2 regions of the Terribacillus jepli genome follow, and region 2 is predicted to be linked to the other one. Evidence: riboswitches for the same ligand, from Rfam matches in the RefSeq annotation. Region 2 holds a riboswitch; the other holds the start of a gene.
The links. Region 2 has a riboswitch for S-adenosylmethionine ahead of ssuE (NADPH-dependent FMN reductase). Riboswitches for the same ligand answer to the same signal wherever they lie in the genome.
Positions count from the first base shown of each region.

Region 1: linked by a shared signal. The riboswitch ahead of AB1K91_RS11860 (iron-containing alcohol dehydrogenase family protein) and the one ahead of ssuE (NADPH-dependent FMN reductase) in region 2 are both predicted to bind S-adenosylmethionine.

Region 1 is NZ_JBFEGH010000009.1:141,599-147,840, reverse strand. Features, by position in the region: gene AB1K91_RS11875 (metal-dependent hydrolase) at 1-131, shown strand, start outside; gene AB1K91_RS11870 (MBL fold metallo-hydrolase) at 145-1,275, shown strand; gene AB1K91_RS11865 (pyridoxal phosphate-dependent aminotransferase) at 1,316-2,494, opposite strand; SAM riboswitch class I at 2,601-2,703, shown strand; gene AB1K91_RS11860 (iron-containing alcohol dehydrogenase family protein) at 2,782-3,876, shown strand; gene AB1K91_RS11855 (carbon-nitrogen family hydrolase) at 3,873-4,655, shown strand; gene AB1K91_RS11850 (DUF3817 domain-containing protein) at 4,750-5,043, shown strand; gene AB1K91_RS11845 (hypothetical protein) at 5,163-5,366, shown strand; gene AB1K91_RS11840 (DUF456 domain-containing protein) at 5,400-5,882, opposite strand; gene AB1K91_RS11835 (tetratricopeptide repeat-containing glycosyltransferase family 2 protein) at 5,952-6,242, opposite strand, start outside.
Region 2 is NZ_JBFEGH010000021.1:16,159-22,400, reverse strand. Features, by position in the region: gene AB1K91_RS18175 (acyl-CoA dehydrogenase family protein) at 1-941, opposite strand, end outside; gene AB1K91_RS18170 (LLM class flavin-dependent oxidoreductase) at 946-2,337, opposite strand; gene AB1K91_RS18165 (MFS transporter) at 2,356-3,621, opposite strand; gene ssuE (NADPH-dependent FMN reductase) at 3,634-4,185, opposite strand; SAM riboswitch class I at 4,276-4,382, opposite strand; gene spoVE (stage V sporulation protein E) at 4,539-5,642, opposite strand; gene murD (UDP-N-acetylmuramoyl-L-alanine--D-glutamate ligase) at 5,714-6,242, opposite strand, start outside.

The DNA.
Region 1 (6,242 bases), on a different contig from region 2:
CAGCCCTATTCGGTACCCAGCTCGCGGGCACAGCCGGCTATGCAAGCCACTTGCTTGCCGATAGCAAGATATTCCCTGTTAATAAGAAAGGAGTCAAATTGCTCCTTCCTATAATTAAAAAAGATTTCTAAAGGAGACGATTGCATGAATCCATTGCACACAGCAGAACTGGCAGAGAAAATCAAAAAGAAAGAAACCGTTCATCTGCTTGATATCCGGCAGGAAGCGGATGTGCAAGACTGGGCGATTGTTGCCGACAGTGTTAAGCGATATGATATTCCGTTTGCTGCCATCAAAGCTGATCCAAATGATGTCTGCAACCAGCTGCCAAAAGATGAGCCTGTTTATGTGATGTGCTATCGGGGCAAATCAGCTCAGACCGCCGTCTCGCTTTTAGAGTCGGCTGGAATGGTCAATAGTGTACATGTAGTCGGCGGTATGCATGCATGGGGAGAAACGATCAGTCCACGCAAGATTGGCGATCTCACTTATGGGGGGGCAATTTACCAGTTTATGCGCATCGGGAAAGGCTGTCTTTCCTATATGATCGTCTCAGGTGACGAAGCAGCCGTAGTGGATCCAGCCAGATTCACGGAAGTTTATGTTTCTTTTGCAAAAGAGAATGGCTGGGAAATCAAACAAGTACTTGATACCCATCTCCACGCCGATCATTTATCCGGCGGGCAGAAGATCGCAGAGGAAACCGGGGCAACTTACTGGTTCCCTGCTGATGATGGGAAAGAAGCAAAATTCAGCTTTTCCCCGTTACAAGACGGGATCGACATACCGTTCGGCAAGCCTGAAGAGGGCATGCGCTGTGTTGCCTCACCAGGTCATACAGAAGGAAGCATCAGTTTTGTCGTTGACGACACGTACTTACTATCCGGGGATACGCTCTTTACCGAGTCGATCGGGCGCCCAGATTTGGCGGGTCAAGCAGAACAATGGGTACAAGATCTGCATAACACTTTATATGAAAAATATCCATTATTATCCCTGGACTTGATTGTCCTGCCTTCCCATTTCTCCGAGCTTACAGAAATCGGAAGTGACGGCACCGTCCAAGCACGCATGGAAGACCTGTACAGAAAAAATCCAAGACTACAGCTGCAGGATGCAGGCGAATTTGCCTCCTCCGTTTTGGAAAGCATTCCTGAACAGCAGCCGAATAGTTATCAGCTGATTCGAGAAGCCAACCAAGGAAAAGCGACGATAGACGGCGCAGACGAAGCCGATATCGAATCCGGCCCCAATCGCTGCGCAGTGACCAGCTGACAGACAAAAGAGCCAGTCCCTTTCCGTGACTGGCTCTTTCTTATGCTTTTGAAAAGATACCGAGTTTTTCGATTCGCTTTGCAGCTTCCAGCAATCTTTCTTCTGTATCCAATAGACCCGCTCGGACGTATCCTTCTCCATATTCCCCAAATCCATTGCCCGGCGCGACCGCAACATGTGCCTTTTCGAGTAGCAGATCAGCGAATTCCTCGGATGTGTAACCATGCGGAACTGGCAGCCAAACGAAGAAGGTTCCTTTTGGTTCGGGTACATCCCAGCCGATTGCACGCAAATGGCCAATGAAAGCATCTCTTCTGCTTTCGTACGTATGGACGAGCTCTTCCACGCATGTCTGGTCTGTAGTCAACGCGTAAGCAGCTGCTTCTTGCATGCCGCCGAATAAGCTTACGTAAACATGATCCTGGATTAAATTGATGCTTTCAATCACAGATGCATTACCGACTGCAAACGCGATGCGCCAGCCGGCCATATTATACGTTTTGGATAAGGTGTACATTTCAATGCCGACTTCCTTGCTGCCTTCGGATTGCAGGAAGCTCTGCGGTTTTTCCCTGTCGAAGCCAAGTGCACCATAAGCAAAATCATGCAGCACACAGATTTTATGTTCCTTCGCCAGCTCCACTGTTCTATCAAAGAACTTCTGATCCGCTGTTGCTGCAGTCGGATTGTTCGGATAGTTGAGGAACATCAGCTTTGCTTCTTCCAGATCACCAGCTGGAATAGCACCATAGTCAGGCAGGAATTCATTTTCAACAGTTAATGGCATGAGCGATGTCCGTGCTTGGGCAAGTTCAATACCGGACATATAATCCGGATACCCCGGATCCGGGAGCAGTGCCAAGTCACCTGGATTCAACAAACATTGACTGATCTCCACCAAACCTGTTTTAGAGCCGAACATGATGGCTACTTCTGTTGCAGGATCTAACTTCACACCGTATTCCCGGTCATAAAATTCACAGACTGCCTGCTTAAGAAAATCAAAGCCTCTGAATGGTGAATATTTATGATAAGCCGGATTATCAGAGGCTTCTTTTAATTTATCTACGATATGCTGCGGCGTCGGCAAATCAGGATTCCCCTGTCCAAGCTTGATGATATCGTGGCCCTCTTTTTCCAGCAGGCTTACTTTATGTACTAAGCCGGCAAAAAACTGCTCCGGCAATCGTTTCAATGCATCCGAAAACGGAAAATCCATCTTACTCACTCTCCTGTTGTGTCGCGCTTCCTATTCTGACTATTACCAATCTTGACAGTGTTGGAAATAGAATGCGATAATGAACAAATCATACATGAATCACACACTCTTATCAAGAGAAGGCGGAGGGAATTGGCCCTATGAAGCCCGGCAACCGGTGCATTTGCACACGGTGCTAATTCCAACAGCGAGACGCTGAGGGATAAGGGGATGAAGACACACGCCTTTCCCTCTTCCATATTCGTCTGGAAGAGTTTTTTTATGTAAAAATTCAATGAGGTGACAACATGACCATCAACATAAAAGGCGCCCCGAACTATTACGTCTGCGAGGATAATATATTGGAAAGCCTACCAGCACGGCTATCCGAATTGAACTGGACCAATGGTTTGCTTATTCACGGGGATGCATCATGGAAAGCAGCTTCCCCATTCTTGGATCCGATCGATTTACCAGTGAAACGGATTGCTTACAACGGCCAATGCACACATGCAGAAGCAGCTCGATTAGCAGGTATCGCAGCCGGCGAAGCTGCTCAATTCATAATCGGTGTGGGCGGCGGAAAAGTGTTGGATACTGCCAAAGCTGCTGCCAATGATGCAGGACTTCCGGTCATCCTGATTCCGACAATCGTATCCAACTGTTCCCCATGGGCCTCACTAAGTGTGTTCTATGATGAAGAGGGAAATTTCGTCGAATACACGGTCTTCCCGCGCAGCACCTTCATGCTGCTAGTTGAACCGAAATTGCTGCTCACGACACCTACACCGTATCTGATTGCGGGAATTGGGGACACATTGGCTAAATGGTATGAAGCGGATGCCCTTACCGAAAACATGACTGATCAGCCGCTTGCTGTTCAAATAGCCCGCAATGCCGCTAAGCTATGCCGGGATATCCTCATTGCCGAAGGAGATGCAGCAATTTGTTCCTTGCAGAATAAGCAAGCGGATAGTGCATTTCTGCGTGTTGCAGAAACAATCATCATGGCAGGCGGCATGGTCGGCGGATTCGGAGATGAATATGGCCGCATAGCTGGTGCTCATTCCATACACAATGGACTGACAAGACTTGCCGAAACACATGAGCAGCTGCATGGGAATAAGGTAGCTTACGGTATTCTAGTACAGCTGGCACTGGAGGATAAATTTGAGGAGATCCGGACTTTGCTTCCAATTTATCGGAAGCTCGGATTGCCAACTATACTGAAAGAGCTCGGCGTAAAAGAGAATGTGGATAAGGCGATGAAAATTGCTGCAGACGGTGCAGTTGCACCAGGAGAATCCATTCATTTCATGCATGTTTCTTCTTTGGAACAAGTAGTAGATGCCATGCAAAGTGTGGAGACCTTCGTTGCAGCAAATCAGGGAGTGACACAATGAAACTTGCATTGATCCAGCATGATATTGTTTTTGGTGACCCCCAATCCAATTATAGAAGAATGGAAGCATTGATACATGAGGCGCAGGAAAAAGCCGATGTCATTGTGCTGCCGGAGCTTTGGACAACCGGTTATGATCTGACAAGGCTTGATTCCATCAGTGATGCTGACGGAGAAACGACGAAACGCTTCATCAGCAGGCTGGCTAAAGCGCATCAAATATATATTGTCGCTGGTTCCATCGCGAAAAGTACTGAAACAGGCGTCTACAACACGATGCTTGTCTTCGGGCCAGCAGGTGAACTGCTCCATGAATACGATAAGGCTCATTTGTTCCGGCTAATGGATGAAGAGAAGTTCCTCTCCCAAGGTGACAGATCCGCCTCCTTTTCCATTGGAAATAAACGAGCAGCCGGTGTCATCTGCTACGACATCCGTTTTCCGGAATTCATCCGCACGCATATGATAGGTGATCAGCAAGTATTATTCGTCGTCGCCGAATGGCCAAAGCAGCGGCTCGATCACTGGCGCGCACTCCTGCTCAGCCGGGCAATCGAAAACCAATGTTTTGTAGTTGCTTGTAATCGCTCCGGAAGTGATCCAGCAAATGACTTTGCCGGGCACAGCCTGATCATCGGGCCGTGGGGTGAAATCATCGCTGAAGCCAAAGAGGAAGCGACCATCCTTTATGGCGAAGCAGATCTCGACCAAGTGGCTGACGTACGAAGTCGCATTCCCGTATTCCAGGACAGGCGCCCGTCCATCTATGACGTGCAGTGATATTTTGACAATGTTATGACAAGTTCTCCCGGGCAGTGGTAAAGATAAGCTAGCTTGCTTATACTATTAACAAATAGTTTCTGGGAGGGCTTTCATGCAAGCGACACTGAAATGGTTCCGAATCATCGGATTTCTCGAAGGGACTTCCTTGCTTTTGCTATTATTCATAGCAATGCCGCTAAAATATATGATGGATATGCCGATCTTCGTCACCTATATAGGTGCCATCCACGGCGGGCTTTTCGTCCTGTATGTGATTTGGGCAGGATACACAACACTGAAAGTCGGCTGGGGATTGAAATGGGCAATCTTCGCCTTGCTCGCATCCGTCATTCCATTCGGCTATTACATCTTTGATATGAGATTGCAGAAAACACAATATGCATAAGCAATGACATAGCGTTACGCACACCCTGTTTCCGCAGGGTGTTTTTTATTTCACCATATATACAATGTTATCCTCATTTGATAGTATTTTCTTCATATTTGGATAGTGAATCCGAACATTTGTTGATTGATACGATACAACAGCTGAATCAGGATGATATCGGTGTATTCATGATTGCACACCGCTTGTCCACATTAAAAGTCTCTGATCAGATAATTGTCCTGGAAGACGGCGATATTACAGGAATCGGAAATCATGATGACTTATACGCATCAAATGAACATTATCGTAATTCGCATGATAGACACAAGCAAAAAGAGTGACCTCACCTTGAGATCACTCTTTCTTATTTCACGTTATACGAATGCTGCTATCAAGAACCATACAATCATGATCAATTGGATGACGATTTTAGCTATCGAGCCTCCAAGGAAGCCAAGCAATGAGCCAATGGAAGAATAAATAGCTTCCCTCGGTGTCCTTTTTTGGACTAACTCCGTCACAAGCACAGCAACAAACGGCACGACGATGATGCCAAAAGGCGGGATGATGAAGGAACCTACGATTACGCCGATCGCCGCAATACGCTCCCCCCATTTACTGCCGCCGAATTTCTTAACAAAGTAACTATTCGCGATAATATCCGAGATGATCAAAATCACCGTCAAGATGACCATCGCAATCCAGAAGATTACTGATAAGTCTCCATCACTAAGCATGAACTGAAATACTAAAAATCCAATCCAGAGCATAAGCGGAGATGGGATGACGGGATAGATGATTCCCGCAAAACTAGCGATGAATGCCACCGCAATGATAATCCAAGCAATTATGTCCAGTGCCACAATCAATCCTCCATATCTTACCTTGATAGTACGTATTATGACATAGGAAACAGCAAAAGGAAATCAAAGCTCAAACTTCTCAAAAAAAGCTGTATTGTGGAGGATACTCGGGTGATCCGGATGATAAAAGACAGCTTTGTCATGAGCCGATTTTGCCTCTTCCAGCTGGCCGATCCGTGAATAACAAAGTGTCAGCTGCAAATATGGATACCACGTCGTATAAGCAGGTACACTGAAACCCGGAAGTTCCTTCCCTTCAAAATCCAATGCCTGCCGATACCAATATGCAGCCGCCTCATAATTCCGATCCTCCGTCAGCAAGTCCCCGATCAGACAGCAAAATTCAGGCCGCGG
Region 2 (6,242 bases):
TTATCCAAACCGCGGTCGAGCTGCTGATCAATTTCAATACGAAGCTGATTCAACCAGGCAGTGAGGCTTTTATGCCGAATCACGGCTTTGGCAAGCAAAGCTCGTATAACCTGGTAATCACCAAGGCTCTTACCAATATCTCGGTGATGATTACGCTTGCAGTACGTTGTGATTTCTTCTACTATTCCTCCAGCCAGTCCTGTCCAAACAGAACCCAACCCGAGCAAATAAGCAATACTCCCTTCTACAATGGACCTGCCAGCCCCCTCGGCCCCGAGCAAATTTTCCTTTGGCACCTGCACGCTGCTCAATGTCAGCGATGAGCTATGATTTCCTTTTACACCGAGGGCATCCCAGCTTCCCCAGCTTAAACCAGGATCGGACCCTTCAATGATGAAGTAACTCAAATCATCAGCTGATACGTTATCTGGAGTCCCGGTTTGGATAATATAAAAATCAGCATAACCGCTGCTGGTCGTAAATGATTTTTCCAGATTCAGCTCATATCCATCTTGTGTTCGTTTCGCTTTGCTTGTATTTATCCAGTACCTGCCACCGGAGGCCCTTTCGCTTGTGGAGGTTGTGCCAAACCAGCCATCTTGTACAGGTATCAGCCACTTCTCGTACTGTTCCTCTGTGCCGAATCGGTAAATGGCATCGGCTGCTTCTACGTGCATGGTATAAACAAGACCGGTGGATGGACAATGTGATGCAATTTTCTCCACTATAACGGAAAATGCTTCGTAGCCTGCAGCAAGACCTCCAAGGTCTTGCGGTAGCAAAATACCATTCAGCCCTTTTGCTGCAAGCGCCCGCATATTCGCTTTCGGAAAAACACTTTCTCTATCAGTTTGATCTGCAGAAGGAGCAATTGTTTGTTCAATTACTTCATCAATCAGTGAATGAATGGACGCTAATTGTTGTGTATGTTTATTATCCATGACGTTATACCGTTTGCTTTCCTTGTTCCTGAACTACTCTACCAATCTGTCGTGCTGGATGGTGTCCGGGCAGTCTGCTGCTTCCGCTTAAATTCTCACGCAGCGTATTACCTTCATATTTCTCCCTGATTCTGCCCCGTTCCTGTAGAATCGGTACTACATGATCAGCTAGATCTTTAAATGTTCCAGGAGTCACTGCGTAGGCAATATTGAAGCCATCTACGCCGGTCTGTTCCACCCAGTCCTCCATCATATCCGCAACTTGCTCCGGTGTTCCGGCAACTACGGGTCCCATTCCGCCGACACCTACAAACTCGGCCACTTCACGGACAGTCCATTTTTTATTCGGATCAATTTTCGTGAATATCTCCACTGCCGAGTGAATCGCTTCATTCTCGACAAAACGAAGCTCCTCGTCCGGATCGTATTCAGAAAAATCAATGCCGGTCCAGCCTCCGAGCAACACTAGACCTCCTTCATAGCTTGCATGCCTTCGATAGTCAGCCAATTTCTCCCGCGCCGCTTTCTCTGTCTCCGCTACAATCGGTGTAAAAAGACTCATCACTTTTATTTCCTCTGGATCACGCCCTTGACGTTTCGTCTCTTCACGAAGTTTATCAACATAGCTCTTTGTCACGGTGATCGTTGGCGTACTGATAAAGACACATTCCGCATGCTTAGCTGCAAATGTACGTCCTTTCAATGATGAACCTGCTTGGAATAATACCGGTGTCCGCTGCGGCGATGGCTCAGACAAATGGGCTCCGGGCACACTGTAATATGTGCCCTTGTGATGAATATCATGTACCTTATCAGGATCAGTGTACACTTTTCGTTTCGTATCACGAACGACGGCATCCTCTTCCCAGCTGCCTTCCCATAGCTTATAGCACACCTCCACATATTCCTCTGCAATGTTGTAGCGCTCGTCATGCCTGATTTGAGTATCCAGACCAAGATTTTTTGCCGCACTTTCCAAATAGGAAGTGACAATATTCCAGCCGACCCTGCCTTTTGTTAAGTGGTCCAATGTGGTTACCCGTCGTGCAAAGCTGTACGGATGCTCATAGGTGACAGATGCCGTGATCCCAAACCCTAAATGCTTTGTGACTTGCGCCATCGCCGGCACGACAAGCAGCGGGTCATTGACCGGCACCTGGGCAGCCTGGCGGACTGCTCCATCACGTGAGTTTTGGTGGACATCATATGTGCCCAGTACATCAGCCAAAAATAATGCATCAAAATGACCGCGCTCCAATATTTGCGCAAGTTCCGTCCAATAATCCAAGTCCTTGTAGCGATGCGCTTGATCTTCAGGGTGTGTCCACACCCCAGGTGATTGATGTCCAACGCAATTCATATCAAATGCATTCAGGTAAATCCGTTTGTTTGTCATTTGGTAATCCCCCTTTGGTTATCTGACGGCAAGCTCTTCCATCGCATGTATTTGCGCTCTTGCAGCAGGAGCTAGAAATGGCGTCAACAGAAAACTAAGCGCATAAAGAATTGCAAATCCCCACACAACACCGATAATGCCCATGTAATTGTTCAGTATCCCGACAAGCACCGGCCCAAGGAATTGACTGGCTCCGGCTCCTAAATTAAGTACTGAAATCGCTGCTCCGCGATTGGCAGGGGCAAGTGTCGGCAGGATGGCCGACAGCGGGACAAAGGCTGCAATGGCTGCACCGAAAAGAATAGCGTTCAGTATAAGCAGTGGGATGTTTGCTCCGAAGGCTACCGGAATGTAGTAGTAAAGCAGCGAACAGACAGCAGCTCCCACACAGCCGTACCAGCGGACTACCTTGACCCAGCCGATCCGATCGCCGAGCATTCCGAATAAGACCCCGGTCGCCATATTGCTGACTGACTGAATAGCCCAAAGCTGCAGCCATTGACTCGTTGAAATATCTAAGAAACTAGTGAAAAAGCCCGGCATGACAACAACAAAACCATACCATCCAGCAGTATTGATTGTCCGAAGCAGACCGCCGGCAGCAACCCGAGGACTTTCCCAAAGGATCGTGATCCCCTTCAAGGCTTCAGCCCATTTATTTTCTTTAAGCTGATCCTGAATTCTAAGCCCTTGCCGATCTTTGTCATCCACCAATACAACACCTAGAATTCCCCCAAGAATAATCCAGATAAGGGAACTCCACAGTGTTGCCATCTCTCCGATGAATGGAAGCAGGATACTTGGATAATAGGAACCAAGAAATCCTATTCCGCCAGCGAACATAAAGAAAAACCAGCCCATTGCCGTTGCTAGCTTTTGCTTCTCGGTACGATAGGCAATCCATACGATAAAAGCAAAGGCAAACAGCGGATAGCCAATACCACGCAGACCATACATGAGCACCATCATCGAAAAGTTTTCTAAATAAAGACCAAGATACAGAAAACCGATTTCGAAAACCACCCATGTTACCAGCCCAATCAGCATTGTCTTGCGCGGTCCGATGACCTCCCCAAGTACACCGGCAAGCCAAGAAGCGAATGTAAGTACAATGCCGTAAGCACTGAACATAATTGCCGACTGATTGGTCGTAAAGCCAATGTCAACTACATACTTAGACAGAAAAGCCTGTTCGATGCCATCACCGGTCATGAAGATAAGGATTGCAAGCAACCCGCCGATTACTTGAATCGGTATACCAAACAGCATTTTCTTTGACCCCATCGCCCTGCCACCTCACTTCACTGCGCTGGCGGCAAGGTTACGGCGGATCACATCTACAAGCTGATTTGTCTGCGTTTTGATTCTGTCAGCTGTTTCCTTATCTGCAATCGGCTGCTCTGGGTTGTCTTTGTTGATATGGTGGTCACATACATATACTCCTTGGAGTGGCTCCCCTTTTAAATTGGCGATGAGCGGTTTAAACGCATAATCTATCGCAAGCAAATGTGCCGAGCTGCCGCCTGTCATGATTGGAAGTACCGGTATGGTTTTAAACGCCTCCTGAGGAAGTAAATCGAGTAAAGCCTTCAATATGCCGCTGTACGATGCTTTATATACCGGTGAAGCGATGATCAATCCTTTCGCGTTCTTCACAGACAGGCCAGCCTCCACGATTTGCGGACTATCAAACCTTGCATAAAGCAAATCTTCCGGAGCAAAATCAATCACCCGGATCTCCTTGACTGTATAACCCTGCTCTTTGGCAAGTTTCCCCGCATAAGCTGCTGCCAGCTGCGATCGTGAGTGTTTGGACGGACTTCCTGATAGAATGATAATGTCTGTCATTTTGTCTTTTCTCCTTTTTTTGTAGTAGAGTGACTAAACGAAAAAAGCTCTCTTTTCCGAAGAAAAGAGAGCTTGATATTATCGTCCGCACTCTTATCTTCCAAGAATTTAATCTTGCTGGATTTAGCACCTTTCTGACATTGTCAGAGGTTGCTGAAGCTTCATCGGGCCAGTCCCTCGGCTTCTCTTGATAAGAACTGTATGAAATTGTTTTTAATGATACGCGCACCACCTTAAAAAGTCAATGGTAATTGCGCGAATTTTTTAATATATTGCATTTTTTCATTTCGTCCGATGCTCAAAGGTTAAATCTGCACTACGCCATCCTATTTTCCTGTTGCCCATACTAACTTTTAAAGTTTACTATATCTGCTGACATTCAATAGTATTCCGACGGAACTCAAAGTAAGTGTAAGCGACGATCCCCCATAGCTCAAGAACGGCAGCGTAATGCCGGTGACCGGAATCAAGCCGATTACGACACTGATATTGATCATGCATTGAATTGCAATCATTCCAGTGATGCCCAATGCCAGCAAGCTGCTGAAACCATCAGGGGCCCGGAGTGCAACTTGGATGCCACGCCATAAAAACAGCAGGAAAAGCAGCATGACGCCAGCACCACCTATGAAGCCGAGCTCCTCTGCTAAAATGGCAAAAATGAAATCCGTCTGCGGCTCCGGCAGATAGAAAAATTTCTGCAGGCTGTTCCCTAGACCGAGCCCCATCAGCCCTCCTGGACCGATTGCATAAAGGGATTGGATGATTTGAAAGCCTTCGCCCAAAGGGTCTTCCCACGGATCCAAAAAAGCGGTAATGCGCTGAATACGGTATGGTGCTGACAAAATCAGTGCTGCAAAAGCAGCTAAACCTATAATACCCAAACCGACAAAGTGGGAGATCCTGGCTCCGCTGACCAGAATCATCACCATGCATGTAAGCACAAGCACGACACCAGTTCCTAGATCCGGCTGGAGCATGATCATTCCGAATGCCGTAAATACGAGCAAGAGTGATGGCAGGAAGCCTTCTTTCAAGGAGGTTATATATTTCTGTTTAGCCGACAGATAGACCGCCAAATAGATGATCAATCCCAGCTTGGTGAATTCAGAAGGCTGGATACTGAACGCGCCTATCCCGATCCAGCTCCGTGCACCGCCGCGAACCATTCCGATACCGGGGATCAGGACGGCGATAAGTAAAATGAAACAAATCAGGAGAAGTACCTTTGCATATCTCCGCCAATTTTCATAATGCACCCTGGAAATGACCAACATCGCTCCGATCCCCACTCCGGCAAACAACAGCTGCCGTTTGGCAAAAAAGAAGCTATCGTCGAATTTATATTCCGCCCATATTGCAGAAGCACTGTATACCATGATGATACCGATTGTCAGCAAGCCCCCGATGGAAGAGAGCAATAGCCAGTCCGTCTTCGGAAGATTAGATTTACGCAAAGAAAAACCCCATTTCCTTGGATTGGAATTGGGGGTCCGCATGCAGCGAAGCGGCTGAGCAGGACAAGCCCCTACTCTAATGTATGCACCGCTTCCACAAACATGTCTCCTCTTTCTTCGAATGTCCGATACTGATCCCAGCTTGCACATGCCGGAGACAGCAAAATGACATCGCCGCTTTCGGAAATGCGATAGGCGATGGATGCTGCCTCTTTGACATCCTTGGCATGCTCGATAAGCTCGATACCAGCCATATAGGCAGTTTCCCGCAGTTTCTCAGCTGTTTCACCGAACACGATCAGCGCCTTTACATGTTCCATGAATGGAACGAGTGTTTCAAATGTATTGCCGCGATCCAAGCCGCCTGCAAGCAGGATGGTGGGCTGATCGAATGAAGATAATGCTTTGGATGTTGCAAGGATATTGGTGGCCTTGGAATCATTATAGAAGGCTCGGCCATTGATATGTTTAATATACTGCAGACGATGTTCAACGCCTGAGAATGTCTTCAATACGCGCTGGATGCCTTCATTGGTCGCCCCTGCCAGCTTGGCAGCTGCAACAGCAGCGAGTATGTTTTCCAGCTGGTGGCCGCCGACA